One region of the Shewanella spartinae genome, then DNA from elsewhere that is predicted to be linked to it. Evidence: predicted binding sites of a transcription regulator. Region 1 holds the regulator's gene; each other region holds the start of a gene.

Region 1 (3,281 bases):
AGCTTGCCGCTAGCCACCGTCAGGCGAATATCATCGTCGCGACGCTCAATTTTTCTCAGGCTGCCAACAGCCTCGATGATCCCAGTAAACATGACTAACTACTCTTTATCGCTCGGTAAATGATTGTGACTCAATTGAAAGGTGAGGCGTCTGTCGGCCCCGATCGCACGCTCGTCGCAAAGCTTGAGCGCGGGCAGCTGCGTCATCTCAGTATAGTCCGGCAGTGCCAGCAGGTTACGGCCATGGCCGCCTAAGATTTTCGGCGCCTGATACAGCACCAGCTCGTCTGCCAGCCCCTGCGCCATGAAGGCGCCGGCCAGGGTCGCCCCAGCCTCGACCATCACGCTGTTAAGCTGAGATCCCAGATGTTCCAGCAGCGCCTTTAGTGGCACCTGCCCATTGTCACTCGGCAGTTGCAACTGACTCACATGCTCAGGCCAGGCGCTCGCCACGGCCTCGGGATAGGGCTGACAGCTCACCAGCAGCACGGGGGATTGTGTCTCAAACAGTTTAGCCTTGGCACTTAGGCGCGCACGGGAGTCGAGCACCACGCGAAGTGGCTGACGAATATCGACCTCGGTTAACTGCTCGCCCAGGCTGCCCAGCTCCTGATGACGTACATTCAGGCTAGGGTCGTCGGCCAGTACCGTCTCTATGCCGGTCACGACGGCATCGAAACGGGCGCGCATGCGCTGCACGTCACGGCGCGCCTCTGGACCTGTGATCCACTTTGAGACGCCGTTAGAGAGCGCCGTCTTACCATCCAAGCTGGCGGCAAGCTTGATGCCGACCCAAGGCAGGCCGCTGCGCATCCGCTTCATGAAGCCTGGGTTAAGTGCTGCGGCCTCTTCCTGGTGCAGACCCACCTCGACCTCAATGCCTGCATCTTGAAGCATCTTGATGCCACGACCTGACACCTGAGAATTAGGGTCGGTCACCGCCACCACCACGCGGGAAACCTCAGCCTTGATCAGCGCCTCGGCGCAGGGGGGCGTGCGGCCATAGTGGCTACAGGGCTCTAAGGTTACGTAGGCGGTGGCGTCTTTGGCCTTATCGCCGGCCATACGCAGCGCATGCACCTCGGCGTGAGGGCCGCCGGCGGCGATATGAAATCCTTCGCCCACCAGGGTCTCTCCCTGGACTATTACACAGCCGACATTAGGGTTGGGACTGGTGGTGTATTGCCCCTTGCGGGCCAACTGGATGGCACGCGCCATCATCTGGGAATCAAATTTGGACCAGGCCATGCTCATCGCCATCTCTTGAGAATAATTGGGGAAGCCCGATACGCATCGATTACGACTTACCCGACTTGCTCTTATCGTTTTGCAACTTGGCAATCGCCTCGCCGAACTCGGAGACATCTTCGAAGGCGCGGTACACAGAGGCGAAGCGGATATAGGCCACCTTATCGAGGTTGACCAGGTGATCCATCATCAGGTTACCTATCATCTTAGAGGTCACTTCGCGCTCGCCCGTGGCTCTCAGGGTCGATTTGATCTTGCTTAGCGCCTGCTCTATCTCGTCCATCGACACCGGGCGTTTCTCGACCGCCCTCAGCATGCCGCCACGCAGCTTGTCTTCGTCGAAGGGTTGGCGACTGCCATCTTGTTTAACCACACGCGGCATCACCAGTTCGGCGCCTTCGAAGGTGGTAAATCTCTCGTGGCAAAGCAGACACTCGCGGCGACGACGCACCTGATGACCATCGGCCACCAGACGAGAATCGATCACCTTAGTGTCGGTTGCGCTGCAAAACGGACAATGCATTGAGCCTCCAGCAAATGCTAATCGGTATCTTGGGGAGCTTTCCCTTGAAATAGATACAAAAATGGCCGCTACCAATATTAAATCAGTAGCGGCCATCGGAGTTTACCCGATTTACCCCTTAAGGTTAACCGTAAACAGGGAACTTAGCGCACAATTCAAGCACCTGGTTCTTCACGCGCTCGATAGTGGCTTCGTTGTTGATGTCATCTAACACATCACAGATCCAGTTGGTCAGCTCAACCGCTTCAGCTTCTTTGAAGCCACGACGTGTGATGGCTGGCGAACCGATACGCAGGCCCGAGGTCACGAAAGGTGAACGTGGGTCGTTAGGTACTGAGTTCTTGTTTACCGTGATGTTGGCACGGCCCAACGCCGCATCGGCATCTTTACCTGTGATATCTTTAGCGATCAGATCCAGCAGGAACAGGTGGTTTTCGGTTCCGCCAGAAACCACATCGAAACCGCGCTCGATGAAGGTGTTAGCCATCGCCTTGGCGTTAACCACTACCTGCTGTTGATATTCCTTGAACTCAGGAGACAGCGCTTCCTTGAAGGCTACCGCCTTACCGGCGATAACGTGCATCAAAGGACCACCCTGACCACCTGGGAATACCGCAGAGTTCAGCTTCTTGTACAGGTCTTCATCGTTCGCCGCAGACAGGATAATACCGCCGCGAGGACCGGCTAGGGTCTTGTGAGTAGTAGAAGTCACCACGTGTGCGTGTGGTACTGGGTTTGGATAGACACCGGCGGCGATAAGACCTGCAACATGAGCCATGTCGACAAACAGGTAAGCGCCAATCTTGTCGGCGATTTCACGCATGCGCGCCCAGTCGACGATACCAGAATAGGCAGAGAAACCACCGATCATCATCTTAGGCTTGTGCTCAACGGCCAGACACTCCATCTCGTCGTAGTCGATCTTGCCAGACTCGTCGATGCCGTAAGGAACTATGTTGTACAGCTTGCCAGAGAAGTTTACTGGAGAGCCGTGCGTCAGGTGACCGCCGTGAGCCAGGTTCATACCCAGAACGGTATCGCCTGGTTGCAGTAGCGCCATGTAGACTGCGCTGTTAGCCTGTGAGCCGGAGTGAGGCTGAACGTTAGCATAGGTCGCACCGAAAAGTTCCTTGGCGCGTTCGATGGCCAGGTTCTCGACGATGTCGACATGTTCACAACCACCGTAGTAACGCTTGCCAGGATAGCCTTCGGCGTACTTGTTAGTAAGCTGAGAACCTTGAGCCTCCATCACGCGAGGAGAGGTGTAGTTCTCCGAGGCGATTAGCTCGATGTGCTCTTCTTGACGACGAGTCTCTTCCTGGATCGCTTGAAACAGTTGCGGATCAAAGTCAGCGATGTTCATCTCTTTTTTCAGCATTGGTCACTCCAGCTGTGAAAGTCTTATAAGGTAGGGTTGCGCGGTATTCTACAGTGCATTCGATCACAATCCCAGCATTTGCGACATGAAATTAGTTGCGATTCAGGCTGAGAAATGTTCATCAAAATGCACC
Region 2 (3,281 bases), 880 kb from region 1:
GTCGCTAGAAGTTAACTATATGATCGCCACGGTTAAGCAGGATGACTGATCAAATCGTGCCAGGTGCTAACGCTGAAACGATTGAAGGTACGCGAACTGCCACTAGGCCAATAAAAGGAGTGCTGTTTGATCTCGATGGCACCCTGGTCGATACGGCGCCGGATCTTGTGCTGGCGCTTAACCTGGCGCTAAATGATTTTGGACTGCCGAGCCAACGACTGGAAGATATTCGCTTTGCCGCCTCCCATGGCAGCCTGGCATTAGTTAACGCCGCCCAGCCTCATCTTAATGATGAGGAAAAAGCGGCCGTCCAGCAGGCGCTGCTTGAGCACTACCATAATGTTAACGGCCAAGAGGCCAAGCTTTTCGATGGCATGAGTTCCCTGCTCGAGCACCTTAGCGAGCAACGCATTCCCTTCGGTGTCGTCACCAATAAGGCGGCGCGTTTCGCGAGGCCTTTGCTGCACAGGCTTGATTTAGCCGACAAGATGCCAGCCATCATCAGCGGTGATTCCACCACTCAGAGTAAACCCCATCCGGCGCCTATGCGTCTGGCGGCGTCGCAAATTGGCGTCAGCTGCCAGGGAATTCTCTACCTAGGTGATGCCAAACGAGACCTAGAAGCTGCTCGCAATAGCGACATGCTGGGGGGCATCGCCCATTGGGGTTATATTGGAAACAATGATGAGGCGCACCTCTGGCCCCACGACTTTGGCTTCAACACACCAGTCGCCGTGCTTGAACTCCTAAGACAGGACTAAGTGGCGGTTAAGTCGTGCATAAGTCACGGTTAAGTCACAATTAAATGAGATGCATCACGCGCTCTGGTGCTAGAGCGTGTGACGTGTCAGTAAAAAGTCGTCGAAGCTGAGATCGCGATCCTTTTTCGGCGTAAAAAGATCCTCAGGATCTGGCCAATATTTTAGCTTTCATGATAGGGCGAATCAGTCGCCTAAAACTTGACCCGCCGGTGCTATCGTAATTGAAAACAAGGGTTAAAGGTAAGCCGTTACTAACCCTTTGGTTTACCCCCAAGATATCCACAACTTGTCCCCTAAAAACCCGCTTGCAATATCCCACCAACCTCACTATCTTGTATCCTATAAAAGAAAAAACACCATATCTTGTGTATGGGCGGCGGTCGAAGCCACTAGAACTGCAGTAGTGCTCAGGTACTTTTTTTAACATCTTCGATTGTTTTTACATGGAAACGTAGGGCGGAGTTTTCCCTCCCAGCGATATTTAATTCAAGGCTTATCTTCAATGAACAGCAATATGCAAGTCACGAAGCGCAGTGGCGAACGTGAAACCATCGATCTCGATAAGATCCACCGAGTGATCACTTGGGCGGCCAAAGGACTGAATAACGTCTCAGTATCGGAAGTCGAATTACGTTCACACCTTCAGTTCTATGATGGAATCCCAACTGAAGCGATCCACGAAACCATTATTAAGGCCGCTGCCGACCTTATCTCGCCAGAGTCACCAGACTATCAGTTCCTTTCTGCGCGTCTGGCCATTTTCCACCTGCGTAAGAAAGCCTTCGGCCAGTTTGAGCCGCCTTCGCTTTACGACCATGTGGTGAAGTTGGTTGAGCTGGGTAAATATGACACGCATATTCTGAACGACTATAGCCGCGAGGAGTTAGATACACTCGACAGCTATATCGACCACTGGCGCGACATGAACTTCTCTTATGCTGCGGTTAAGCAGTTGGAAGGTAAGTACCTGGTTCAAAACCGTGTGACTCACGAAGTCTACGAGAGTGCGCAGTTCCTCTATATTCTGGTAGCGGCTTGTCTGTTCGCCAACTACCCGAGAGAGACGCGTCTTCAGTACGTTAAAGATTTCTATGACGCGACCTCGACCTTTAAGATCTCGCTACCTACACCTATCATGTCAGGTGTGCGTACACCGACACGTCAGTTCAGCTCTTGCGTACTGATCGAGTGTGGCGACAGCTTAGACTCAATCAATGCGACCGCCTCTTCTATTGTGAAGTATGTGTCGCAACGAGCGGGCATAGGGGTCAACGCAGGTCGTATTCGCGCGCTGGGTAGTCCAATTCGCGGCGGCGAAGCGTTCCACACAGGCTGTCTGCCTTTCTATAAGTATTTCCAGACGGCGGTGAAATCTTGCTCTCAAGGTGGCGTGCGCGGCGGTGCGGCAACCCTCTTTTATCCTATGTGGCACCTGGAAGTAGAGTCTCTGCTGGTACTTAAGAACAACCGCGGCGTCGAAGATAACCGTATCCGTCACCTGGACTACGGCGTGCAGCTGAACAAGCTGATGTACCAACGTCTTATCCAGGGTGGCATGATCACTCTATTCAGTCCATCAGACGTACCAGGCCTGTACGATGCTTTCTTCGAAGATCAGGCAGAGTTCGAGCGTCTGTATGTGAAGTATGAGCAAGATGAGAGCATTCGTAAGAAGCAGATCAAGGCGGTAGAACTCTTCTCCCTGATGATGCAGGAGCGTGCCTCTACCGGTCGTATCTATATTCAAAACGTCGATCACTGTAATACCCACAGCCCGTTCGACGCTAAGGTTGCCCCTGTACGTCAGTCGAACCTGTGTCTTGAGATCGCATTGCCGACCAAACCGCTGAACAACATCGACGATCCCGATGGTGAGATCGCCCTGTGTACCCTATCTGCGTTGAACCTGGGTGCCATCAAGAAACTTGATGAGCTGGAAAGCCTGGCCGATTTGGCCGTGCGCGCGCTCGATAGCCTACTCGACTATCAGGACTACCCAATCGTCTCGGCGCACAAGGGCTCGATGAACCGTCGTACCCTGGGTATAGGCGTGATCAACTTTGCTAACTACCTGGCTAAAGAAGGCGTGCGCTACTCAGACGGCAGCGCCAACGGCATCACTCACAAGACCTTCGAAGCGATCCAGTACTATCTGCTGAAGGCCTCGATGAATCTAGCGAAAGAGCAAGGCGCCTGCCCTGCCTTCCACGAGACCAACTATGCCAAAGGTATCCTGCCTATCGATACCTACAAGCGTGACCTCGATAAGATCTGTGACGAGCCATTACACATGGATTGGGAAACCCTGCGTGAAGAGATCAAGACTCACGGCCTGCGTAACTCGACCCTGTCAGCCCTGATGCCATCTGAGACCTCATCGCAGATCTCTAACGCGACTAACGGTATCGAGCCGCCACGTGGCCTGATCAGCGTTAAGGCGAGTAAGGATGGTCAGCTCAAGCAGGTGGTCCCTGATTTTGAGAAGTACCAGTACAGCTATGAGCTGCTATGGCAGATGCC
Region 3 (3,281 bases), 1.5 Mb from region 1:
TAGTAGCCGCGATCCGTTACGCCGTCGATCACCCCAAAGGCCTCGGTATCTAGCTTGCAGAAGCGGCTACACAGGTTCTCGCTCGGTGTGCTGTAGAGGCTGAAGCCATAGCCCGACTCCTCGCGCCAACGCACGGTCGCCGCCTTGAGGTGCTCGATAATGGCAAGCGCCTTGGCGCGCAGGGCCTCGCTGTCATACACATGGGTCTCATTGCCGTAGAGGGCATTGATGGTCTCATGCAGGCCGATATAACCCAGGGAGATAGAAGCGCGGCCATTCTTAAAGATGCCGCTGATCTCATCATCCGCGCGCAGACGCACGCCACAGGCGCCTTCCATATAAAGAATTGGTGCCACCCTCGCCTTCACGCCTTGTAGACGCTCGATGCGCGTGTCCAGGGCGCGGCGGGCCACGGCCAGACGTTCATCAAGCAGCTGATAGAAGCGGGTCTCGTCGCCCTTAGCCTCGATTGCGATTCGCGGCAGGTTCAGGCTGACCACGCCAAGGTTATTACGCCCTTCGTGCACCAGCTCGCCCTCCTCCTCGTAGGTGCCGAGGAAGCTGCGACACCCCATAGGCGTCTTAAAGGAGCCAGTGACCTTTTCCACCTGCTCATAGTTGAGGATATCGGGGTACATGCGCATCGACGCACACTTGAGCGCCATCTGCTTAATATCATAGTTGCAGTCACCCGCCTTGTGGTTGATGCCATCGCGAATGGCGAAGACCAACTTAGGGAAGACCGCCGTCTTACGGTTCTTACCCAGGCCCGTCATGCGCACCTTCATCATGGATGACTGAATGAGGCGCGACTCCCAGGAGGTACCCAGGCCGAAGCCGAAGGTGACGAAAGGCGTCTGGCCGTTGGCGGTATGCAGAGTGTTGACCTCATACTCCAGCGACTGGAAGGCGTCGTGACACTCTTTCTCTGTCTGCGCCGTGGCAAAAGCCTTGGCATCTGTGATCCCCCAGGTCAGCGCGACCTGATAGTGTTTGTCATAGCTCTTGGCGACGAAAGGCGCGAGCACCTCGTCGATACGGTTGATAGTGGTGCCGCCATAGATATGGCTGGCCACCTGAGCGATGATCTGCGCCGTAACCGCAGTCGCAGTCGAGATAGACTTAGGGGTCTCGATCTCGGCGTTGCCCATCTTGAAACCATGGGTCAACATGTCGGCCAGATCGATCAACATACAGTTAAACATGGGGAAGAAAGGCGCATAGTCGAGATCGTGATAATGGATCTCACCCGACTCATGGGCCGCCACCACATCCTTAGGCAGAATATGGCGTGTGGCATAGTGTTTGGCCACAATGCCCGCCAGCAGATCACGCTGGGTCGGGATCACCTTGGAATCTTTGTTGGCGTTCTCGTTCAGCAGCGCCGCGTTACTCTGCTCGACCAAGCCACGGATCTCGCGGTTGAGACGGCTGCTCAACTCTCGATGGATATCCCTGTCGTGGCGATACTCGATATAGACCCTGGCGAGTTGCTTATAGGGGCCTTCCATCAACTGGTTTTCGACCGCATCTTGCAGGTCGTGAATATCCACCTGCTCGAGTTCGGCCACCGACTGGCGTACTTGTAGGGCCACCTCGGTGGCATAGGCAACATCATCAATACCTGCCGAACTTGCTGCAGCAACCACTGCATCTCGAATCCTTGTTTCGTCAAAAGGCGTGCGGTAACCATCCCGCTTAATAACCACTGGCATTGTTCAATATCTCCTCAAGTAACGGCCAAATTAACACCATATATAGTGTTAATATAGACGATGAACACAATATGTAGCGCATTAAGCTACAAGTTAGGCTCAAGTACCTTGATCCAGATCATTAATTTGCGGATGGAATTTTGTGACACAAGATTACTGCCAACTGGGCCACTTATCGTTAAAACTTGCCTTGACCCAGTCGGCAAAGGGAGCTAGATGCGGGATAAAAATGGGACAAGCTGTGAATAAATTACGTAATTCGTTTAGATAGTGCCAGATAACGCTGTATTTGCCCGGAAGCCTGTTGCGAACTTCCCGATGCGGCGGCCAATTGCATGGTGGATTTAAGCCCCTGCCACATCTCCTTGTCTCTGCTCGTCAGACCGTTATCGCCCTGTACAAACACCGACAGCTGGGCCGATACCCGCGCCGCCTTCTGGCTCAGTCCCTGACTGTCGAGGCTGTCCATCTGCTTGAGCACAGACTCGGCGTCATCGAGCATGGCAATCATCACGCTATCAGGTTTACTCTCCTTGAGCTGCTCGCGCTGGCTGGCGATAAAGTCGAGCAGCGACGGCTGCGAGCCATCACCCCTTGGGATCTCAAAGCCCGCCTGGCTCAGGCGATTAAGCTGATTTTCCGACAAGATGCCGTCCTGATACAGACGCTGAATTAACTTGGGAATATCGCCGATGCCAAATTGCCCTTTGGAAAAGAAGTCTTTGGCCATCGCCTCTATCTTCTGCGCCCGCTCCGCCCTTGGCGAGAGAAATACCGCCTCTTGGGGGATATCTGGTCCTGTCGTTTGCACCTTGGATCTTTGATTTGACAGGGTCACCTTGTCACTGGCCGATGAGCCGTCGACATCGCGTGCGCCATTTCCATGTGTATCAGGGCCATGTGCTTCTTGGCCGTGTGTTTCTAGGCCATAACTGTTAGCGATCAGATTGGCTTGTGAACCATTAATGGCCTGGCTGATTGAATTCATTGTCAATTTTTCGACTACTGCAGAGAACTATTCCTGCAAGCAGCAAAAACCAGGCCAAAGCTCCTAGCCACAGCTCCTAAAGAGACAAGCCTTAAGGAATGTTAGCCGTTTATTTAAACAACTCCTGTTTATAAGGACTGACGCCTAAGGGCTAACAACTATGCACTCACGCCTAAAGACTATTACTTAGACTATTACTCAGGCTATCAGTGACGCTCCAGCTCATCGATACGGGCGCGGATGATATGAGCCACCTGCCTCACCGCCTCTTGCCCCGCCTCGATCGCCTCGCCCGCGCGGTGGAACTCCATGGTACCAATCTCCATCACATTAGGGGTGATCAGGATATCCGGCGGATCTCCCATCAGGCGCACCCGCTTGTGGCGCTGCTCCAGGATATCCATCGACTGGGACATCACAGCCAACATGCCTGGCTCACTGCGATTGCCAAGGGAAAACTTATCGGTCAAGCCGCTGACATAATCCCGTCCCCGGGCCAGGAGATCCATGAAGCCGCTCTCCAGCTCCTTCTCGGCTTTCACCTGCTCTGCTTGGCTCGCCTTCATATCGGAAGAGAT

What was found. The regulator NrdR, encoded in region 1, represses ribonucleotide reductase genes. The targets are predictions, from matches to a motif close to AAACACNANATNTNGTGTTT.
Region 2: nrdA (class 1a ribonucleoside-diphosphate reductase subunit alpha) is a predicted target of NrdR. The motif match lies at 1,113-1,132, and genes of this name have one in related genera.
Region 3: nrdD (anaerobic ribonucleoside-triphosphate reductase) is a predicted target of NrdR. The motif match lies at 1,747-1,766, and genes of this name have one in related genera.

What each region holds. Positions count from the first base shown of each region.
Region 1 covers NZ_CP080418.1:1,367,460-1,370,740, reverse strand. The annotation lists gene K0I31_RS06010 (riboflavin synthase) at 1-92, opposite strand, end outside; gene ribD (bifunctional diaminohydroxyphosphoribosylaminopyrimidine deaminase/5-amino-6-(5-phosphoribosylamino)uracil reductase RibD) at 99-1,259, opposite strand; gene nrdR (transcriptional regulator NrdR) at 1,297-1,770, opposite strand; gene glyA (serine hydroxymethyltransferase) at 1,895-3,148, opposite strand.
Region 2 covers NZ_CP080418.1:2,251,700-2,254,980, reverse strand. The annotation lists gene ubiG (bifunctional 2-polyprenyl-6-hydroxyphenol methylase/3-demethylubiquinol 3-O-methyltransferase UbiG) at 1-49, shown strand, start outside; gene K0I31_RS10055 (HAD family hydrolase) at 42-761, shown strand; gene nrdA (class 1a ribonucleoside-diphosphate reductase subunit alpha) at 1,264-3,281, shown strand, end outside.
Region 3 covers NZ_CP080418.1:2,910,339-2,913,619, forward strand. The annotation lists gene nrdD (anaerobic ribonucleoside-triphosphate reductase) at 1-1,715, opposite strand, end outside; gene K0I31_RS12775 (hypothetical protein) at 1,966-2,703, opposite strand; gene rssA (patatin-like phospholipase RssA) at 2,910-3,281, opposite strand, start outside.